DNA from 3 places in the Micromonospora sp. NPDC005291 genome. Region 3 is predicted to be linked to each of the others. Evidence: riboswitches for the same ligand, from Rfam matches in the RefSeq annotation. Region 3 holds a riboswitch; each other region holds the start of a gene.

Region 1 (6,899 bases), on a different contig from region 3:
GACGATCCGGGCCGCCTCGTCGAGCAGTTCCCCTGCCTGGGCGAGGGCCTCGTCGGTGATCCTGGTCGCCGCCAACCGGGCGGCCTCGCACTCCAGCAGCCGTCGGACGGTGTGGATGTGCCGTGGGTCGCCCTGGCCCTGAAAATCGACCACGAAGCCCATCGGGGCCAGCAGTTGCGGCGCGTCGAGGTTCGTGACGTAGGTGCCGTCACCCTGGCGGATGTTGACGATGCCAAGGATCGACAGGGCCGACATCCCCTCGCGCAGCGATCCCCGCGAGACACCGAGCGACTCGGCCAGGTCCTTCTCGATGGGCAGCCGGTCACCGGGCTTGAATGTCCCTTCCAGGATCATCCGCTTGATGCCGTTCACCACTTCGTCGGTGCGAGACATGACACCCCCTAGCGGCCGGCGGGGGTGGCCGTGCCACCCGCGATCACGTACGGCTCCGGAGATGACACGGTAGTCGGTGCCGCCCAGTAGTGGCCGTCGGGGAACCGGTACTGCGCGACCGACTCGGGACGCATCTGGGTGGAGTAGCCGGGCCGGCCGGGCAGCACGTAACCGCTGCCCGACCCGGTGTCCCGGACGACACACGGATCGGTGAAGTGTTCGTGCAGGTGGTCGACGAACTCGGTGACACGGTCGGTGAGATCCCCCGAGATCGCGACGTAGTCGAGCACCGACACGTGTTGGACCATCTCGCACAGCCCGACACCGCCGGCGTGTGGGCAGACGGGGACGCCGAACTTCGCAGCGAGGAGCAGCACGGCGACGATCTCGTTGATGCTGGCCAACCGGCCGGTGTCCAACTGGCAGAAGTCGATGGCCCCGGCCTGGAACAGTTGCTTGAACATCACCCGGTTGTGGCAGTGCTCGCCGGTGGCGACCCCGATGGGAGCGACAGCGCGGCGGACGGCCGCGTGGCCCAGGATGTCGTCGGGGCTGGTCGGCTCCTCGATCCACAGAGGCTTGAACTGGGCGAGAGCCGTGACCCACTCGATGGCCTGACCGACGTCCCACACCTGGTTGGCGTCGATCATCAGGTTGCGATGTGGGCCGAGGATCTCCCGGGCGATCGTGCAGCGCCGGATGTCGTCGTCGAGGTTGGCGCCCACCTTGAGCTTGACGTAGCCGTAGCCGGTGTCCACCGCTTCCTGGCACAGCCGGCGCAGCTTGTCGTCGCCGTAGCCGAGCCAGCCGGCCGAGGTGGTGTAGGCGGGGTAGCCGGTGCGGGCGAGCTCGGCGAGGCGATCAGCCTTCGTGCTCTCCCTGGCGCGCAGGATGGCCAGTGCCTCGTCCCGGGTCAGTGCGTCGGACAGGTAGCGCAGGTCCGCGATGTCGACGAGTTGCTCGGGGGACATGTCGACGAGCAGGCGCCACAGCGGCTTGTCGGCGACCCGGGCGACCAGGTCCCACGAGGCGTTCAGCACGGCCGCCAGCGACAGGTGGACGACGCCTTTCTCCGGCCCGAGCCACCGCAGCTGCGAGTCGGAGGTGAGCAGGCGGTAGACCGCCCCCATGTCCGCCGCCATCGTCGCCACGTCCAGACCCACGAGCCGCCGCGCCTGGTGGACCGCCGCCGCGACGACGATGTCGTTGCCTCGACCGATGGTGAAGGTCAGGCCGTGACCCGCGAGCGGCGCACCCACGCTGTCGACGCCGTCGGTGTGCAGAACGACGTAGGCCGCCGAGTAGTCGCCGTCCTTGTTCATGGCGTCGGACCCGTCGGCGGTCAGGGAGGTGGGGAAGCGGACGTCCTCGACGGTGACGGCAGTGATCTGCGGCATGCGCTCCTCGCCCGGCTAACCAAAAGATCAGATGATCAATGGGAGTATACGGAGCGCCGCTTCGACGCGTCAACGACGTCGATCATCCCTGGACCATAGACATCCAACGTTTCCATGCGGGTGTCGACCGGTGTCCTCCCGACCTCCGTACCGGTTGCCGCGAACCACCGCGGCCTCCGTCGCTGCGGTCAACTCCGGATCTGGCCGGCTCCTCACCTGGTAGCAGGCTTGTGTCATCCACTGTGGAGCTGACCGCTCGCGCTGACGCGGTGGCACCAAAGTGGTTCAGGGGACCGCGTACGGTTTGGTGCGGGGAGTCGAATGCCGGCGCCGAAGATTGGATGTTCGGCTCGGATCACCCGTATTGACGGCGGGATTCGTTCCACGCATTGCCTTGATACATCAAATCTTTACGCCTGGATGCCGGTCCCGTCCGGCGGACCGTTGCCGCTGGGGCGGAGCGAGATCCGGAACGCCGTAGTGCTTGTCGAGGACCTGCATGGCGGCACCCGCGGCGATCACGTCCGCGCCCAGGCTGGACAGCGTCACGTCCGTGCTGAGCCAGTCCGCGCGTGGCACGTCGGTGTGGACGGCTTCCTCGACCGCCGCGAGATACTGCTGCGCGTGCCGCAGGAGATCGGCGCCCGCCAGCACCACGTGGGAGAGGTCGAGTGTCTGGAGCAGGTTGACGACCCCGACCGCCAGGACGCGAGCAGCCCGCCCGATGTCCCCGGCCTCGGCAGCGTGGTTGTGCACGATCTCCAGGCATCCGTGGCGCCCACAGACGCACGGCGGCCCATCCAGTTCGACAACGGTGTGGCCGAACTCCCCGGCGTTGGTGTGTGCGCCCCGGTGGGCCGTGCCGCCCAGCCAGAAGCCCCCGCCGATGCCCGACTCGACCATGATGAGGACCGCGTCGCCGAACGTCCCGCCGTGCCGCCACGCCTCGGCCGTGATCCCCGCGGTGACGTCCTTGTCGAGGTGGACGGGCAGGCCCAGGTGCGTCTCGGCGATCTCGCGCAGCGGTACGTCGTGCCAGTGCCGCAGGCCGTGGGCGTCACGGACCAGGCCATTCGCGTGGTCCAGCGGGCCGATCATGCCGATGCCCACGCCGGTCAGCCGACCATCGAGGTCGTTGCTGCCGGTGATCGCGTCGATGCCGGACTTCAGGGCGTCGAGAAGCTGCTCCGGGGTGAAGTCGCCGGGCAGCGGGCTGACCGCCGAGTAGTGCACGGTGCCTGCCAGGTCGACCAGCACCAGCCGCAGCGTGCGGCGGGCGACGTGGGCGCCGATCGCGTACCGGCTCTCCGGGACGAGTTCATAGACGATGGCGGGCTTGCCGATCCCCGGGCGGCGGACGCCGGCGGGACGGAGCAGGCCGTCGGCGGTCAAACGGGCGATGACCTTGGAGACCGCCTGCGGCGTCAGACCGGTGGCGTCGACCACGGTCGACCGCTCGAACGTCCGCACGGTACGTCCCAACGCCATGACCAGCGCCTGGTTGTAGCCGCGCAGGAAGGTGACGTCGGCTGTGGTGCGCGTCATCCCACCACCCTATTACGCAACGCTGTTGCTAAATTCGCTCGGTGCATGGATTGAGCAGAGGTCGACGCCTGGCGGCGGTTGTCGCGTTGGCGCTGGGCGGGGTGGCGGTCGGCCTGACCGAGTTCGTGGCGATGGGGCTGCTGCCCGACATCGCACGCGATCTACTCCCGCAGCAGTACGCCCAGTCGTCGTCGGGCGCGGTGGCTCGCGCGGGCTGGATGATCACCGCGTACGCGCTCGGCGTGGTCGTGGGCGCGCCCCTGCTCGCCGCCCTGACCGCCCGACTGCCACGCAAGAAGTTGGTGCTCGGGCTGCTCGTCCTCTTCGTCGTCGGCACCATCGCGTCGGCGACCGCGCCGACGTTCGACCTGGTGCTGGTGGCCCGGTTCGTCGCGGCGCTGCCGCACGGCGCGTACTTCGGAGCGGCCGGTCTGCTCGCGGCCACCCTGATGGGCCCCGGTAACGAGGCCCGGGGGTTCGCCGCCGTGCTCAGTGGCCTGACCGTGAGCAACGTGGTGGGCGTACCCCTGATCACGCGGCTCGGGCAGGCGGCCGGTTGGCGTACGGCGTACCTGGTCATCGCCGGGGTGTTCGTGCTCACCCTGTTGGCGGTGCTGGCGGTCGTCCCGGAGGTCGTCGCGGCGGTCGACGCATCCCCGGCCGCCGAGTTGAGGGCGCTGCGGACCTCGCAGGTGTGGCTCGTCGCGGCCGTCGGGGCGGTGGGCTTCGCCGGGTTCTTCGCGGTCAACACCTACATCGCACCGGTCACCACCGACGTCGCCGGCCTCTCGGCCGCGACGGTCCCGTGGGTGCTGGTCGCGGTGGGCCTGGGCATGACCGTCGGCAATGCCCTGGGTGGTTGGCTCGCGGACCGGGACCTGCGCCGGAGCATGATCGTCGGTTTTGTCGCCATGATCGTGAGCATCGCCGTCTTCAGCCTCGTCGCGTCGAACCGCGTCGGCCTGTTCGTGGGCGCGTTCCTGGTGGGCGCGACCAGCCTCTACCTGGGGCCGGTCCTACAGGCGCGCCTGATCACGGTGGCGCCGGGTGCGCAGTTGATGGGTGCGGCGATGAACCAGTCCGCCATGAACATCGCGAACAGCCTCGGCGCCGCTCTGGGCAGCGTTGCCATCGCCGCGGGCTTCGGCTACCTCGCGCCGGCCTGGGTGGGCGTGGCCCTTGCGATTCTCGGGCTGGGCCTCGCGGGTGTCAGCTTCGCGGCCGAGCGACGCTCGCGTGCCCCGGAGCCGGTCGCCGTCGCGAACTGACCCGCCGGCGGGGGACCGGTGACGGTCGTCACCAGCCCGCCACCGACACGCCCGGGACCGACATGTGGGGTGTGACAACCGCAGCGTCCCTATATATGGTGTCGAGCGCAGCTGGTTCGGCCGCTCATCCCGAGTGGTCGAGGCAAGAGGGAACCCGGTGAAAATCCGGGACTGTCCCGCAGCGGTGAGTGGGAACGACCGCCGTCATCAGCACTGGGCCACCAATCGGCCTGGGAAGCGACGGCCAGTAGGAGATCGGCGAGCCCGGTCGTGCCCGCGAGTCCGAAGACCTGCCAGCGCGCCGCGCACCCGTACCCGGGTGGGCGGCGGTCTGAGGCCGCGTGGGACGGCTGACGCCACCTGACCCACGCCCGACCGGCGTGGCGTCCGCCGGTGTCCGTCTTCTCCTCGCGTCCGAGGGCCATCAGGTCTCGAACTCGCGAGGAGTGAGTGGTGACAGTCACCGAGGTAGTCCCGGCCCTGCGGCGGACGCCGATGCAGGTCCGCAAGCGCAACGGCGCCACCGAGTCCGTGGACGTGAACAAGATCGTCCGGGCCGTCGAGCGGTGGGCCGACGACCTCGCCGACGTCGACCCGATGCGCGTGGCCACCCGCACGATCAGCGGCCTGTACGACGGCGCGACGACGGCCGAGCTGGACCGGCTGTCCATCCAGACCGCGGCCGAGATGATCGGCGAGGAACCGCAGTACTCGCGCCTCGCCGCCCGGCTGCTGGCCGGTTACGTCGAGAAGGAGGTGCGTCGGCAGGGCGTCACCTCGTTCAGCGCGGCGATCCGGATCGGCCACGCCGAGGGACTGATCGGTGACGACACCGCCGTGTTCGTCGCCGCGCACGCCACGATGCTCGACGACGCCATCGATCCGGACGGTGACCGGAGGTTCGAGTACTTCGGCCTGCGCACGGTGTACGACCGGTACCTGCTGCGCCACCCCACCAGCCGGCTGGTGCTGGAGACCCCGCAGTACTGGCTGCTGCGGGTGGCCTGCGGGCTGTCCCGTACGCCCGACGAGGCGGTCGACTTCTACCGGCTGATGTCCAGCCTGGCGTACCTGCCCAGCTCACCGACGCTGTTCAACTCCGGGACCCGGCACACCCAGATGTCCTCCTGCTACCTGGTCGACTCGCCGCGCGACGAGCTGGACTCGATCTACCAGCGGTACGCGCAGGTCGCGAACCTGTCCAAGTTCGCCGGTGGCATCGGCATCGCGTACTCCCGGGTCCGATCCCGGGGCGCGCTGATCCGCGGCACCAACGGGCAGTCCAACGGGATCGTGCCGTGGCTGCGCACGCTGGACGCGAGCGTCGCCGCGGTCAACCAGGGCGGTCGGCGCAAGGGCGCGGCCTGCGTCTACCTGGAGCCGTGGCATCCGGACATCGAGGAGTTCCTGCAACTGCGGGACAACACCGGGGAGGACGCCCGGCGCACCCACAACCTGAACCTGGCCAACTGGATCCCGGACGAGTTCATGCGCCGGGTCGAGGCCGACGAGATGTGGTCGCTGTTCGACCCGCACGAGGTGCCGGAGCTGCCCGACCTGTGGGGGGAGCGGTTCGACGCCGCGTACCGGGAGGCCGAGGCGCAGGGTCGCTACGCGCGGCAGGTCCCGGCGCGGGAGCTGTACGGGAAGATGATGCGCACCCTCGCCCAGACCGGCAACGGGTGGATGACCTTCAAGGACGCCGCCAACCGGCTGTGCAACCAGACGGCCGAGCCGGGCAACGTGGTGCACCTGTCCAACCTGTGCACCGAGATCATCGAGGTGTCCAGCGACGCCGAGACCGCGGTGTGCAACCTGGGCTCGGTGAACGTCGCCGCCCACCTCACCGACGCCGGCATCGACTGGGAGCGCCTGCGCGCCACGATCCGTACCGCGGTGACGTTCCTCGACCGGGTCATCGACATCAACTACTACCCGACCCCGCAGGCGGAGGCGAGCAATCCCCGCTGGCGGCCGGTCGGGCTCGGGCTGATGGGTTTGCAGGACGTGTTCTTCGCGCTGCGACTGCCGTTCGACTCTCCGGCCGCGCGGGAGCTGTCCACCCGGATCAGCGAGGAGCTGTACCTGACCGCGTTGGAGACCTCCGCCGACCTGGCGCGCCGCTTCGGCGCGCACCCGGCGTTTGGGCAGACCCGGGTCGCGCGAGGCCAGCTTCAGCCCGACCTGTGGGGTGGCGAGGGCACGCAGACCGCGCGCTGGGCCGCGCTGCGGCAGCAGATCGAGGAGTACGGGCTGCGCAACTCGCTGCTGGTGGCGGTCGCGCCGACGGCGACCA
Region 2 (6,899 bases), on a different contig from region 3:
TGTGGTCGCCCCGGGAGGATGCCCCCCTCCGTTGGGGCCCGATCTCGACCTGCCCGCAGGGACAGCAGTACCTGCTGATCCTCCACCGTCAGCTGATCGTGGCTGGCGTCGGACGTGGCCACGTGTCCGCACTTCGCTCCTGCACTGCCGGCGTCACACCAGGCGCTGGTTGCGGACCTTCGGGCACACGTTCCTGAGGTGGCCTTGCTTGTGCTGGCGGACCTGCTCGTCCCAGACCTCCTGGTCGTAATCGGGGCCTGGCGGGATCCATTTGTGGGAGCCGTCGCTGTAGTGGTACTTCTCGTCGCCCAGTTTCAGGGTGCTCATCGTGTCCAGCTGAGCGAGCCCAGCGACAGCAGGTACCGGACTCCCTGAACCAACTCTCAGCCCGTCGGTCCTACTAGAGCTCTTACAGCCACCGCGGCTGGTCAGCGGCAGATCCGGATGCCTCACCGAGACGGGTCGGCTGATCCCCTCGAAACGCTTCTCGCTGATCGGCGGCCGTAGCAAACGGTTGTCCCAACCAGCAACACAGCTCCGGTGAAGAAGTAGGTGTTAATTCCGATGCCGGTCCAGAACTCGCCCGTGGAGATGTCTGCGTCCCCCATGAAGCCGCCGCGACGGATACCGGTGACCATCAGCAAATTCTCGGCCATCCCTGGAACACCCCGGATGACGAGCAGCATGCTGCCGGACAACAGTGGCGCCAGCAGTAACCACCGGGGGAAATGTAGAGCCAGCGGACGGACTGTGGCTAGAACGACGGCTGCCCCGACGGCCGACATCGAGATGAGCACAACGTTGAAGATCACGTAAGCCCTCATATCCCAGGGTCCATCACCGGTCGGATCGTCACCGGGGAAGAAAACCAGGATCACATGCGACACCACAAAGAAGATCAACCATGCGAAGGCGCCGTACGCCCAGCGACGACCTCTGAAAACGGGCATACAAGCACCATCGCCAAGTCAGCACCATGATGCCTCCCTCCCTGGTTGGGTTTCACTCCCCCAGCGGAGTGAGGCACTGGTGGAGCCCGGGACTGCCGGAGCGTCGACGACAAGGTGTGGTGGGCGTCGCGAAGGACCCGCCCGCGCGGGTACGCCTGATGCTGGCGACGTCACCGTTGATGGGTAGCCAGTAGGACGGAATGAACGCGGCGACTGCGATCAGGCAGGGCATCCTCCCGATAGCTCCAACGACCTCGGGCGCCCTGATCACCCGTGGCGGCATCGGTTGCCAGCGGATCTCTACGGCGCTAGGTTGACATTTCATCGATCAACGTCTACCTCGCAAGGTACCGGGGGTCCGCATGTCCACGTCTGTCAATCGCCGCACCGTCCTGGCCGGTGGCGCCGGTGCCGCCATCGGCCTAGCGCTGCCCGGCCCCGTCGCTCACGCCGGTGGCCACCACCCCACCAGCGTGAGCTTCACCCTCGACGCGAGAACGCTCGACGGCGGTGAGCAGGTCACCTCGGTCACTCTCGACACCGGCCGGCTCGGGCCGATCGACCCCGCCGGGCTCACCCCCGGCACGTTCACCGTGCATGCCAAGGCCACCAGCCCGATCCCGATCGCTCCCGGCGATCTGATCTTCAGCGAGTACGACCTGGACCGCACGGTGACCGCGGCCCGGCTCGACCGGCACGGAAACATCGTGCTGGAGCTGAGCTACGCCGAAGGTCAACTCGGCGGTGGCACCCTCGGCTACATCGCGAGCAGGGGCCGCAACGTCCGGCTGGACCTCGTCTACACCATCAGGCAGAACACCCCGCTCGTCCGGCGCCACGGCTCGCCGGTCACCATCACTCGCTTCGTTCAGGGGCGGCTGTCGAACCCCGAGGTGGACGCCTTCAGCCACCACGTCTCGGGCTCGGGCCTGAAGTACCGGTTGTACTCCCCGGAGCGTTCGCCCCGCCGCGGTCGCCTGCCGCTGGTCCTCTGGCTGCACGGCGGCGGCGAGGGTGCCTCGCTGCCCGACGATTACTACGACAACGAGACCACGCTGCGCGCCAACCGCGGCGCGCTGGGCTTCGCCACCCCGGAGGCTCAACGGATCTTCTCCGGCGCGTACGTCGTCGCTCCGCAGAGCACCTCCTACTGGATGGAGGACGGCCCCCGGTTCGCCCCGCTGATCCGCGAGATCGTCGAGGACCTCGTACGCCGCAAGCGTGTCGACCCCGACCGGATCTACGTGGCCGGTTGCAGCAACGGCGGCTACATGTCCCTGGAGATGACCGTCGCCTATCCCAACCTGTTCGCCGCGTCGGTGCCGATCTGCGGCGTCGTCGAGCCGCTCGGCGGAGAGGGCCCGCCGCTGATCACCGACGCGGAGCTGGCGCGGATCGACACCCCGACCTGGCTGGTCACCTCGCGCGACGACGACACCGTGCCACCCGAGACCAACACGATCCACGCCCATGACCTCATCCCGGGATCACTGATCACCCTGTACGACCACGTTGTCTGGAACGGCCACCAGTTCCCCGGTCACTGGTCCTGGATCTACGTGGCCCGCAACGACCCGAGCCGCAACGGCACCCACATCTGGCAGTGGATGGCCCGCCGTCGTCGGTGATCCACCGCTCAGGGTCATCGTCCGGGCCACTATGGTGCTCGGTGGCACAAACGTTGCGAGGTGCCCCGCGCGAGTGGGGAGAATCGGGAAGCCGGTGTGAGTCCGGCACGGGCCCGCCGCGGTGACCGGGGAGCTGCCACCTACGCGTACCAGACGCAGCCACTGGCCCTGAGGGGCTGGGAAGGCGGGTGACCAGCGTAGATCCGGGAGTCCGAAGACCGGCCTCGCGTCATCGGCCCCGTCAGGGGCACGAGCGCAGCGGGAGCCTGCCTTGAACACCGGACTCTACGAGACCATCCACCGCCGCCGGGACGTACGTGCCCAGTTCACCGGGGCGCCGATCCCTGACGAGACGTTGCACCGGATCCTCACGGCGGCGCACGCCGCGCCGAGCGTCGGTCTCTCCCAGCCCTGGGACTTCATCCTGGTCCGCGATCCTGAGCTGCGGCAGGAGTTCCACCGGCACGTGGAGCGGGAACGGGACACCTTCGCGGCCGCACTCGACTGCGCGGCGGCGGAACGCTTCGCCCGGATCAAGATCGATGGCGTACGCGAGTCGACGTTGTCGGTCGTGGTTACGTACGACCCGGAGCGGGGTGGTCCGGCCGTGCTCGGTCGACACGCGATCGCCGACGCCGGCCTCTACTCGGTCTGTCTGGCGATCCAGAACCTGTGGCTGGCCGCGACCGCGGAGCAGCTCGGAGTCGGTTGGGTCTCGTTCTACCGGGAGCCGTTCCTGCGCGACCTGCTCGGCATTCCGGCCACCGTCCGCCCAGTGGCGTGGCTCTGCCTCGGCCCGGTCACCCATCTGGAGCAGACGCCGGACCTGGAGCAGCACGGCTGGCGCCAGCGACGCCCGGTGTCGTCGGTGATCCACCACGATCGCTGGACGACCGGGTGACCGGGTGGTTGGGCTACCGACCTCCGCACTCCCCCAACTTCGCGGGATCTGTAAACAACCCTTGATATTAAACTTCACGGACGTCAATATGTGTGGAGGTCGCGGGTCGCCGAAGCCTGGGGAGTGAGCCATGAGAAGCCGTCGGATTTTCGCAGTGGTGGCCGGGGCGGCGATGACCGTCACGGCCGCCGTCGCCTTCGTCCCCAGCAGCATGGCGGCCGTGTCCTCGGCCAACGTCGTCCCGATGGTCGCCTGCACCGCCCCGGCCTGGGCCGAGGGCCCCACCTACCAGGCGGGCGCCCAGGTCACCTATGGCGGCCGGCTCTACCAGGCTCTGGTCACCCACACCGCGCACCCCGGCGCCGGCTGGAACCCCGCCGCGACCCCGTCGCTCTGGCGTGACCTCGGCGCGTGCTCGGGAAGCACTCCGCCGCCCACCACGCCACCACCGACGACCCCGCCGCCCACCACGCCGCCACCGACCACACCTCCCCCCACCACGCCGCCACCAACCGGTGGGACCTGCGCGGTGAAGTCGCGGCCCGCCGGCAAGGTGTTGCAGGGCTACTGGGAGAACTGGGACGGGGCCTCCAACGGCGTACACCCCGGACTCGGCTGGATCCCGATCACCGACAGCCGGCTCAACCAGCACGGCTACAACGTGATCAACGCGGCGTTCCCGGTGATCCGCTCGGACGGCACGGTCCTCTGGGAGAACGGCATGGACGCCGGCGTCAAGGTGGCCACCCCGGCCGAGATGTGCCAGGCCAAAGCGGCCGGCGCCACCATCCTGATGTCGATCGGCGGGGCCGCGGCAGGCATCGACCTGAGCTCCAGCGCGGTCGCCGACCGGTTCATCGCGACGATCGTGCCGATCCTCACGACCTACCACTTCGACGGCATCGACATCGACATCGAGACCGGCCTGACCGGCAGCGGCAACATCAACACTCTGTCCACGTCGCAGGCCAACCTGATCCGGATCATCGACGGAGTGCTGGCCCGGATGCCGTCGAACTTCGGCCTGACCATGGCACCGGAAACGGCCTACGTCACCGGCGGCAGCGTGGTCTACGGCTCGATCTGGGGCTCCTACCTGCCAATCATCAAGAAGTACGTCGACAACGGCCGGCTCTGGTGGCTGAACATGCAGTACTACAACGGCAGCATGTACGGCTGCGCCGGCGACTCGTACCCGGCGGGCACCGTGCAGGGCTTCACCGTTCAGACACAGTGCCTGAACAACGGCCTCACCATCCAGGGCACCACCATCCGCGTGCCGTACGACAAGCAGGTCCCGGGCCTGCCCGCGCAGAACGGGGCGGGCGGTGGCTACATGTCGACGTCGTTGGTCACGCAGGCCTGGAACTCCGTGCCCGGTCTCAAGGGCCTGATGACCTGGTCGGCGAACTGGGACGGGTCGAAGGCGTGGACCTTCGGCGACAACGCGAAGCGCCTGCAGGGCCGCTGACGGGCCCACGCCAACCGGCACCGCGCGTCGCACTCATCGCGGCTACTTGTTTCATTGACCTGCGACCGTGGCCCGGCCAGCTTCGGTCGAGGCGCCCGGGCTGTCGCTCTCAACTCGGCTGCATCTGATCCACAGTCAGCGCCGCAATCAGACCGGTAAGACCAACGAGGTCACTCCGCTTCCGCCCGCTGCGGCGAACAACGGCGCGGGGTCAGGGTTTCCGCCCCGGGGCAGGGCGGGATGTTGTGGTTCATCCGGAACATGTTGGCAGGGTCCCAGCGGGCCTTGATCCGTGTCAGCCGGTCGTAGAGGTCAGCGCCGTACACGGTGCGGACCGCTGCCGGGGTGGTGGCCTCATCGGCGGACAGGAAATTGGGCACGGTTCGCTCGTCGGCCCACGGCTGCATCGCCTCGATGACCTTCGCCAGGTGGGCGCCCAGCGACGCGGCCTGCTCCGCAGGTCCTACACCGAAGCCGAACAGCACGAACGGAAGGCCACGGGATGACACGGCGTTGGGCACCTCGGCCTGGTGGTCGAGCGCGCCTCCGAGGGCGCGGAGTTCCACGCTGGCCAGGGGGCAGTCCGCGTTGGGGCCGACCACATCGAGCAGGGCGTCAACCGCCTCCGGCGGCAAGGCGCGCAGCCCGGTCGTCCGGTCGACGTACGGCAGCGGGTCCACCGGGTCCGAGTGGATCCTGCCGACCTGTGCGTACGGCATGTCGGTTACCTCGTCGAGCAGCACCGGGGCGGCGGCGCGCATCTTCGCCACCAAGGATTCCCCCTCCGTGCTTTGCCCAAGGTAAGCCACCCGCACTGCCACGACGAACGCTCCGCGAATCGGCTCCGGCAGGTCGGGCACCGGTGGCAGACGCTGAACCGCGACCGATGTCGTCATCTCAATGGGGAGGCCGACGGCCCAATCCCGCCAGGTGTGCAGCACGTCGGCCGCGTGTTCGCCGGCGAAGTAGATCGCACCGCCGTAGAGCCTACGTACCTCGAAGAGATCGGCCTCCACAGCGGTGACTACACCGAAGTTGCCCTTGCCGCCCCGCACGGCGAAGAACAGGTCCGGTTCGCAGTGAGCGGTGACGCGACGAACCTGTCCGTCGGCGGTGACGATCTCGACGGCACGTACGGTATCGGCGCCGTACCCTCGGGTGCGCCCGAGGGTGGGGCTCAGTCCGCCGCCCAGCAGGTAGCCGACTGCCCCGACGGTCATAGAGGAGCCGTTCACCGGGGCGAGGCCATGCGCCGCGGCCGTGTCCACGACGTCCTGCCATCGGGTTCCACCTTCGATCCGTGCCATGCGCCGGACCACATCCACGGTGGCGCCGGTCATCCGTCGCAGGGTGATGAGAACCGCGCCGGCGGCTGGTTGCCGGACCTGATGCCCGGTCGCCGAGACCGCCACCGGCATTCCGTGGTTGCCGGCGAAGCGGACTGCGGCCTGAACGTCGGCGACGCAGGAGGCACCCACCACCAGCGCCGGGCGCAATGGGTTGAGCAGGTTGTAGGTCGCACACTCGGCGACAAATCCAGCGTCTTCGGGCATGAGCACGGGCCCCCGCGCCACAGCGGCCAAGGCGGAGACTTCTTCCCGGGTAAGCGTGACAGCGAGCGAAGGCCGCGCGGCGTTGCGCCGACCCGGGTTCGTGCGCGTGGGCCCAACGGCAGTTGCCAGGGCCGGGTCGATCTCGGGTGCGGTCACGGCGATCCAACTTCCTTACTGGGGATTTCCGCCGACCAGCTAGGCATCAGCGTCGGCAACAGCACACAAGGTGCCTCAGCCTCCTGCTCGGGCTCCAGCCCGATCCCCGATCAGCGCTGATCACCGGTGATCGCCCCCAGTTGCCAGCGAAACAGTTGCCTGCCAGCGCAGGCGGCACGTCCCGGCCGTGTCCGCAAGCAGCAGCGTGCCGTCGGACGGCGGCGAAAGGTCGTCCGTGGC
Region 3 (6,899 bases):
ACAATGCCGAGGACGGGATGTGTGCGATGGATGAGGCCGAGGGAGATGGCGCACAGCGGTGAGCCGTGGATGAAGTTGACGGTCCCGTCAACCGGGTCGAGTGCCCACGTGAGTTGGCTGGTGTCGCCGCTGGCGCCGTACTCCTCGCCGAGGAACCCGATGTCGGGTGCCTTGGCGGCCAGGTGCTCGCGGACCTGTTGCTCGATGGCGTAGTCCAGCTCAGAGGCCATGTCGCGGTCACCCTTGAAGGTGAGCGCACCGGGACGGAGAGTCCGCATCAGGTTATGCGCCAGGTCGATGGCCTCATGTGCCAGGGGGAGGAGATAGGCGTAGTCGGTCATAGCTGGCGGCTGCGCTCCCAGAGGGAGGTGAACATCTCGTCGAATACCGGGTAGAGGACGGCGGGGCCGGCGGTGCGTTCGATAACCATCGTGGGGCAGTCGACGCCGCGCCTCTGCGGTAGGTAGTGCTGGACGACGCAGAGCCGGTCGTCGATCAGAAGGACGTTGGCCCGGACGGATTCGTCGTACACGCGAATGGCCAGGCGGTCACGGTCATCCGCCGGGAGCCGGTTGCGGATACGGCGAGCCAGGTTTTGGATGTTGAGTTCGGTGAGTGCGCTGAGATGTCCGTCCGGATAGTCGTCCTCGCGCTCCTGCCGCCGGATCGTCTCGCCGGCCGGATCAAGGAACAGGCAGCGGAGGCGACCGCCGGCGGCGAGGAGCTTCAGGAGATGGTTGTCGGCGTACTGCTGACAGATGAGGTTGAGCGACAAGCCGGCCGCCCGGATGTCCTTGGCCTGGTCGAAAAGGACGTGCGGAGGCAACTCTGCGGTGAAGTCTGACCGGTTGGAATATATCGCCGTGACATCGCCCAGTCGGTCGCGATCAGTCCTGTCGAGCTGCGGGCCACTGATGTCCTGCTCTGCCGAGGCCGAGTGGCGTTCGCCGAGGAGGAGCGTCATGCGTGCGTGGCTCGGCACGGACAGGCCGGCGCAGATACGGGTGAGGACGTCGATGCTGCTGACCCGCCGGGTGCCGCTGGTGATCTCGCTGACCTGAGCCTGGCTGAGACCGGTGGCGATACCGAGATTGGTTTGGCTGGCGCGGGTGGCCCGCTGCACAAGCCGGAACACCTGAGCGATGTCGCGAGCGGTCAGAGCGTCGAGCATGTCGGCGGTCTCCCACAGCAGGTGGGGGATGGTGACCGCTGCGGCCGTTCGAACGCTCACGCGAGGCTCCCTTCCCACCTGTGGGGTGAGGTGAGCTTATCCAGTGGTCGAATGGCCCGACCCGGACGACATCCGGAAGGCGGGTGGAAACTATCCGCCGAAGAACCATCCGCCGTGATGGATGGCATCGGTTGCGGCAAGCAGGCTCGCTGCGTGAGACTCTCGTGCCGCCCACACCTGCCGATGCGCCCAGCCTGGCTGTGCCGTGACTGCGCCGCCCCGTGGCCGTGCTCGCGCGCGCAGCTCGATCTCGTCGCCGAGTTCTACGGCCACTCGCTGGCGCTGGCGTTCTACCTGGCGTCCTGCATGAACGAGGCGATTCACGACCTGCTCAGCCTCGGGGGTCGCCCCGACCTTGCCAAGATGCACGTGCGTTTCCTCGGCTGGCTGTCGCTGGCTCGTCGCCCCCGCCGCCGTGAGCCAGACTGATGGGCCTCGCGGACGTTGCCGCCCGGCTCAGGCGTCGTCGACGGCTGAGCGGGCTGCTCCAGCGCGGCCCAGGTCTCGGCGGCGTGCGCGGGGCTCCGCCCGGCGTCGATCATCACACTGCCGCGCTCGTCGGCGACCACCGCGACGCCGGCCTGGACCGCGTCCGGGTCCGGATCGCCTGGGCAGAGCCAGACTCGGCCGGAGAGGTGACGGAACTGCACGGCGACGATGGTGATCGACCCCCGAGATTGATGGCCGACGCTGGTCCGGCGATCACCGATCCTAGGTGCCGGGGCCGGGAGTCGCTGCCCCGCCGGGTGATCGGGGCAGGCCAGGGCATGCGCGCGGACCTTTGCTCTGCTTACGCATACGCACCGAAAAGACGTCGGCACTGTTGCGTCGGGTGAAGCAGAGCAAAGGAACCGCGGCATTGACCCAGGGCATTGCGATCCTGGTTTTCGCACACAAGCCAATCGTCAAATCTCGATGCATGGCGCTCGCCCGGCGGTGTCGGGGTCGGCGTTGACCGGCGACGGAGGGGTGTGGCAGCATTCGCGGCCTGACGGCAGTGAAGGAAGTCGGTGTGAATCCGACGCGGTCCCGCCACTGTCACCGGGGAGCGATCCCCCCTCGTGAGTCACGGCCGTGTGTCTGCGGTTGGAAGGCCGGGGGAGAGCGTCGATCCGGAAGCCAGGATACTTCGGCCGTCGGGACGTACCCCAGGGCGTGGACACCCGAGGAGGACCCGATGACGCACGGCGTCTCATTCATTGGCGAGCATCGTCATGAACCGCACGGTGGGCGCTTCGCCGCGCCCGTGACCGGCGGCACCCGCATGCGCCGAGCCGGCCGCGTCGGTGTGCTCCGAGCCGGCCGCGTCGGCCACCGGTACCGCTGAACTGACCGCCCGGCGCTGACCGTCCCCGACGCCCGCGTCGGTGAGTCGTCCGCCCGGCCGTCGTACCGGCTGACGCCGCACCCACTCGTATCGCCCCGTCACCCCCGTGGTGACCAGGGCGTCATCTCTCGGAGCCTGCCGTGCGCATCCTGCTGCTCTCCACCGCCGACACCGACCTGCTGGCCGCCCGCGCCAGCGGCGCCGACTACCGGCTGGCCAACCCCGCGCGGGTCCCCGCCGACGAGGTACCCGCCCTGCTCGACGGGGTCGACCTCGTCGTCGTACGCCTGCTCGGGGGTCGGCAGGCGTGGCCGGACGGCCTCGCGGCGGTGCTCGCCACCGGCGTGCCGACGGTCGTGCTCGGCGGCGAGGCACTACCCGACGCCGAGCTGATGGCCATCTCCACCGTGCCGTCCGGGGTCGTCACCCAGGCGCTGGCGTACCTGGTCGAGGGCGGGCCCGACAACCTCGGGCAGATGGCCCGGTTCCTCTCCGACACGGTGCTGCTCACCGGCGAGGGGTTCGCCCCGCCCGCACCCACCCCGGCGTACGGCGTGCACGGCGCGCACCTGGCCGACCCGTACCGGCCCACCGTGGGGATCGTCTTCTACCGGGCACACGCGCTGGCCGGCAACACCGGGTTCGTCGACGTGCTGGTCGAGGCGGTGCGGGCTGCCGGCGGCAACCCGCTGCCGATCTTCTGCGGCTCCCTGCGCGGGCTCACCGCCGACAGCGGACCGTTCGGGCTCTTCGCCCGCTGCGACGCGCTGCTGGTCACCGTGCTCGCGGCCGGCGGCGCGGTCGCCGCGGACGCCTCCGGAGGCGGTGACTCCGATGCCTGGGACGTCGGCGCGCTGGCCGCCCTGGACGTGCCGATCATCCAGGCGCTCTGCCTGACCAGCACCCGTGCGCAGTGGGCCCGCAGCGACGCCGGACTGTCCCCGTTGGACGCGGCGATGCAGGTGGCCATCCCCGAATTCGACGGCCGGATCGTCACCGTGCCGTTCTCGTTCAAGCAGATCGACGCGGACGGGCTCTCGGTCTACGCCGCCGACGAGGAGCGGGCCGCCCGGGTCGCCGGGATCGCGGTTCGCCACGCCCGGCTGCGGTACGTTCCCAACGCCGACAAGCGGATCGCCGTGCTGCTCAGCTCGTACCCCACCAAGCACTCCCGGGTCGGCAATGCCGTCGGGCTGGACACCCCGGTCTCGGCGGTCCGGCTGTTCGCCGCGCTCGCCGACGCCGGCTACCACCTGGGCGACGCGCCGCTGCCCGACGACGGTGACGCCCTGATCCACGCGCTGATCGCCGCCGGCGGTCACGACGTGGAGTGGCTCACCCCGGAGCAGCTCGCCGCCGCCGAGGCCCGGGTGCCCGGGCAGACGTACCGACGCTGGTTCGATCAGGTCCCGGCAGAGCTGCGTGAGCGGATGCGGGAGCACTGGGGTGAGCCGCCGGGCGAGCTCTACACCGAGGGCGGGGACATCGCGCTCGCCGGGCTGCGCTTCGGCAACGTGGTGCTGCTGATCCAGCCGCCGCGCGGCTTCGGGGAGAACCCGATCGCCATCTACCACGACCCGGACCTGCCGCCCAGCCACCACTACCTGGCCGCGTACCGCTGGTTGGCAGCACCGGTCGCCGACGGCGGCTTCGGCGCGGACGCCGTGGTGCACCTGGGCAAGCACGGCACCCTGGAGTGGCTGCCCGGCAAGGGCCTCGGCCTCGCCGCCGACTGCGCACCCGACGCGGTCCTCGGCGACCTGCCGCTGGTCTACCCGTTCATCGTCAACGACCCCGGCGAGGGCACCCAGGCCAAGCGGCGGGCGCACGCCGTGGTGATCGACCACCTCGTGCCGCCGATGGCCCGCGCCGAAACCTACGGCGACCTGGCCAAACTGGAACAACTGCTCGACGAGTACGCCACCGTGCAGGCCCTCGACCCGGCCAAGGTGCCGACCGTGCGGGCACAGATCTGGGATCTGGTACGCGCCGCCGAGCTGCACCACGACCTGAACGCCGAGGCGATGCCCGACGCGGACGACTTCGACGACTTCGTGCTGCACCTCGACGGGTACCTCTGCGAGGTCAAGGACGTGCAGATTCGCGACGGGCTGCACATCCTCGCCGACGCGCCCACCGGGGAGCCCCGGGTCAACCTGGTCCTCGCGGTGCTGCGCGCCCCACAGATCTGGGGTGGTGCCCGCGCCCTGCCCGGCCTGCGGCAGGCCCTCGCCGTCGCGTACGGGCTTGACGAGCAGGCGCTGCTCGCGTCACCGGGCCAGCGACTGGCACTGCCCACGGCGCTGACCGAGGTGGTGGACGGGCCGGCCGGCACCGCCGCCGACGCCGTCGACCTGATCGAGGCCCTCGCCCGGCGGTTGGTCATCGGCATGGAGACGCTCGACTGGGACGCCGAGACCGTCGACGCCGTGGTCGAGGAGGTCACCGGCCAGCCGATCCGGGACGTCGCCGCGGTGCTGCGTTTCGCCGCCACCGAGCTGGTGCCCCGGCTGGACCGGACCACCGACGAGCTGAGGAACACCCTCGGCGCGCTCGACGGGCGGTTCGTGCCGCCCGGTCCGTCCGGCTCACCCACCCGGGGCCTGGTCAACGTGCTGCCCACCGGCCGCAACTTCTACTCCGTCGACCCCAAGGCCATTCCCAGCCGCAACGCCTGGGACGTCGGGGTCGCCCTCGCCGACTCGCTGCTGGCCCGGCACCTCGCCGACACCGGGGCGTACCCCCGCTCGGTGGGTTTGACCGTGTGGGGCACCAGCGCCATGCGGACCCAGGGCGACGACATCGCCGAGGTGCTCGCGCTGCTGGGCTGCCGCCCGGTCTGGGACGACCGGTCGCGGCGCGTCACCGGCATCGAGGTGGTGTCGACCGCCGAGCTGGGCCGGCCCCGCGTCGACGTCACCGTGCGCATCTCCGGCTTCTTCCGCGACGCGTTCCCGCACGTCGTGGCGCTGCTCGACGACGCCGTCCGGCGGATCGCCGCCCTGGACGAGCCGGATGAGGAGAACTACCTGCGAGCGCACGTCGCCGTCGACCTCGCCGAGCACGGCGACGAGCGGCGGGCCACCGCCCGGATCTTCGGCTCCAAGCCCGGGGCGTACGGCGCGGGCCTGCTGCCCCTCATCGACGCCCGGACCTGGCGCAGCGACGCCGATCTGGCCGAGGTGTACGCGGTGTGGGGCGGCTACGCCTACGGCCGGGGCCTGGACGGGCGGGAGGCGCGCGCCGACATGGAACGCTCCTTCGCCCGGATCGCGGTGGCGGTGAAGAACCAGGACACCCGCGAGCACGACATCGTCGACTCCGACGACTACTTCCAGTACCACGGTGGGATGGTGGCGATGGTCCGTCACCTCACCGGCACGTCGCCGCAGGCGTACGTGGGTGACTCGGCGATGCCACACGACGTGCGTACCCGCACGCTGGGCGAGGAGACCCGGCGGGTGTTCCGGGCCCGGGTGGTCAACCCGAAGTGGATCGCCGCGATGCGCCGGCACGGCTACAAGGGCGCATTCGAGTTGGCCGCCACCGTGGACTACCTGTTCGGGTACGACGCCACCGCCGGCGTGGTCGACGACTGGATGTACGAGCACCTGGCCGCCGCGTACCTCTTCGACGAGACCACCCGGGAGTTCCTGGAGCAATCCAACCCGTGGGCGCTGCGCGGCATCACCGAGCGGCTGTTGGAGGCCGCCGACCGGGGGTTGTGGGCCACACCCGAGCCGACCACCCTCGACCGGCTCCGCGATACGTACCTGGCCAGCGAGGGTGACCTGGAGGACCGGGCATGACCAGTACCTACCCGTTCAGTGCTGTGCTCGGCATGGCTGACATGCGGCTGGCGCTGCTGCTCAACGCGGTGTCCCCGGCGATCGGCGGGGTGCTGGTCCGCGGCGAGAAGGGCACTGCCAAGTCGACGGCCGTACGGGCCCTCGCCGCGCTGCTGCCCCCCGTACCCCGGGTCGCCGGTTGCCGCTTCGGCTGTGACCCGGCCGAGCCGGACCCGGCCTGCCCGGACGGCCCGCATCCGGCCGAAGCCCCTACCGAGACCCGTCCGGCGCGGCTGGTGGAGCTGCCGGTCGGTGCCGCCGAGGACCGGGTGGTCGGCTCGCTGGACCTGGAGAAGGCCCTCGGCGAGGGCGTACGCGCCTTCGAACCGGGCCTGCTCGCTGCCGCGCACCGGGGCCTGCTCTACGTCGACGAGGTCAACCTCCTGCACGACCACCTCGTCGACCTGCTGCTCGACGCGGCGGCGATGGGCCGCAGTCACGTCGAGCGGGAGGGCGTCTCGGTCAGTCATGCCGCCCGGTTCCTGCTGGTCGG

The links. Region 3 has a riboswitch for cobalamin ahead of cobN (cobaltochelatase subunit CobN). Riboswitches for the same ligand answer to the same signal wherever they lie in the genome.
Region 1: it holds a riboswitch for cobalamin, as region 3 does, so the genes downstream of both, ABZT18_RS21515 (ribonucleoside-diphosphate reductase subunit alpha) here and cobN (cobaltochelatase subunit CobN) in region 3, are expected to answer to the same signal.
Region 2: it holds a riboswitch for cobalamin, as region 3 does, so the genes downstream of both, bluB (5,6-dimethylbenzimidazole synthase) here and cobN (cobaltochelatase subunit CobN) in region 3, are expected to answer to the same signal.

What each region holds. Positions count from the first base shown of each region.
Region 1 is NZ_JBEXGR010000016.1:106,394-113,292, forward strand. Features, by position in the region: gene ABZT18_RS21495 (FadR/GntR family transcriptional regulator) at 1-393, opposite strand, end outside; gene ABZT18_RS21500 (L-fuconate dehydratase) at 402-1,790, opposite strand; gene ABZT18_RS21505 (ROK family protein) at 2,193-3,335, opposite strand; gene ABZT18_RS21510 (MFS transporter) at 3,377-4,603, shown strand; cobalamin riboswitch at 4,699-4,916, shown strand; gene ABZT18_RS21515 (ribonucleoside-diphosphate reductase subunit alpha) at 5,099-6,899, shown strand, end outside.
Region 2 is NZ_JBEXGR010000001.1:90,142-97,040, forward strand. Features, by position in the region: gene ABZT18_RS00355 (hypothetical protein) at 154-327, opposite strand; gene ABZT18_RS00360 (hypothetical protein) at 450-950, opposite strand; gene ABZT18_RS00365 (PHB depolymerase family esterase) at 1,313-2,578, shown strand; cobalamin riboswitch at 2,620-2,820, shown strand; gene bluB (5,6-dimethylbenzimidazole synthase) at 2,850-3,479, shown strand; gene ABZT18_RS00375 (glycosyl hydrolase family 18 protein) at 3,610-4,950, shown strand; gene ABZT18_RS00380 (FAD-binding oxidoreductase) at 5,121-6,503, opposite strand; gene ABZT18_RS00385 (hypothetical protein) at 6,780-6,899, opposite strand, start outside.
Region 3 is NZ_JBEXGR010000006.1:224,350-231,248, forward strand. Features, by position in the region: gene ABZT18_RS11535 (inositol monophosphatase family protein) at 1-341, opposite strand, end outside; gene ABZT18_RS11540 (DUF5919 domain-containing protein) at 338-1,171, opposite strand; gene ABZT18_RS11545 (hypothetical protein) at 1,385-1,660, shown strand; cobalamin riboswitch at 2,232-2,361, shown strand; gene cobN (cobaltochelatase subunit CobN) at 2,699-6,367, shown strand; gene ABZT18_RS11555 (VWA domain-containing protein) at 6,364-6,899, shown strand, end outside.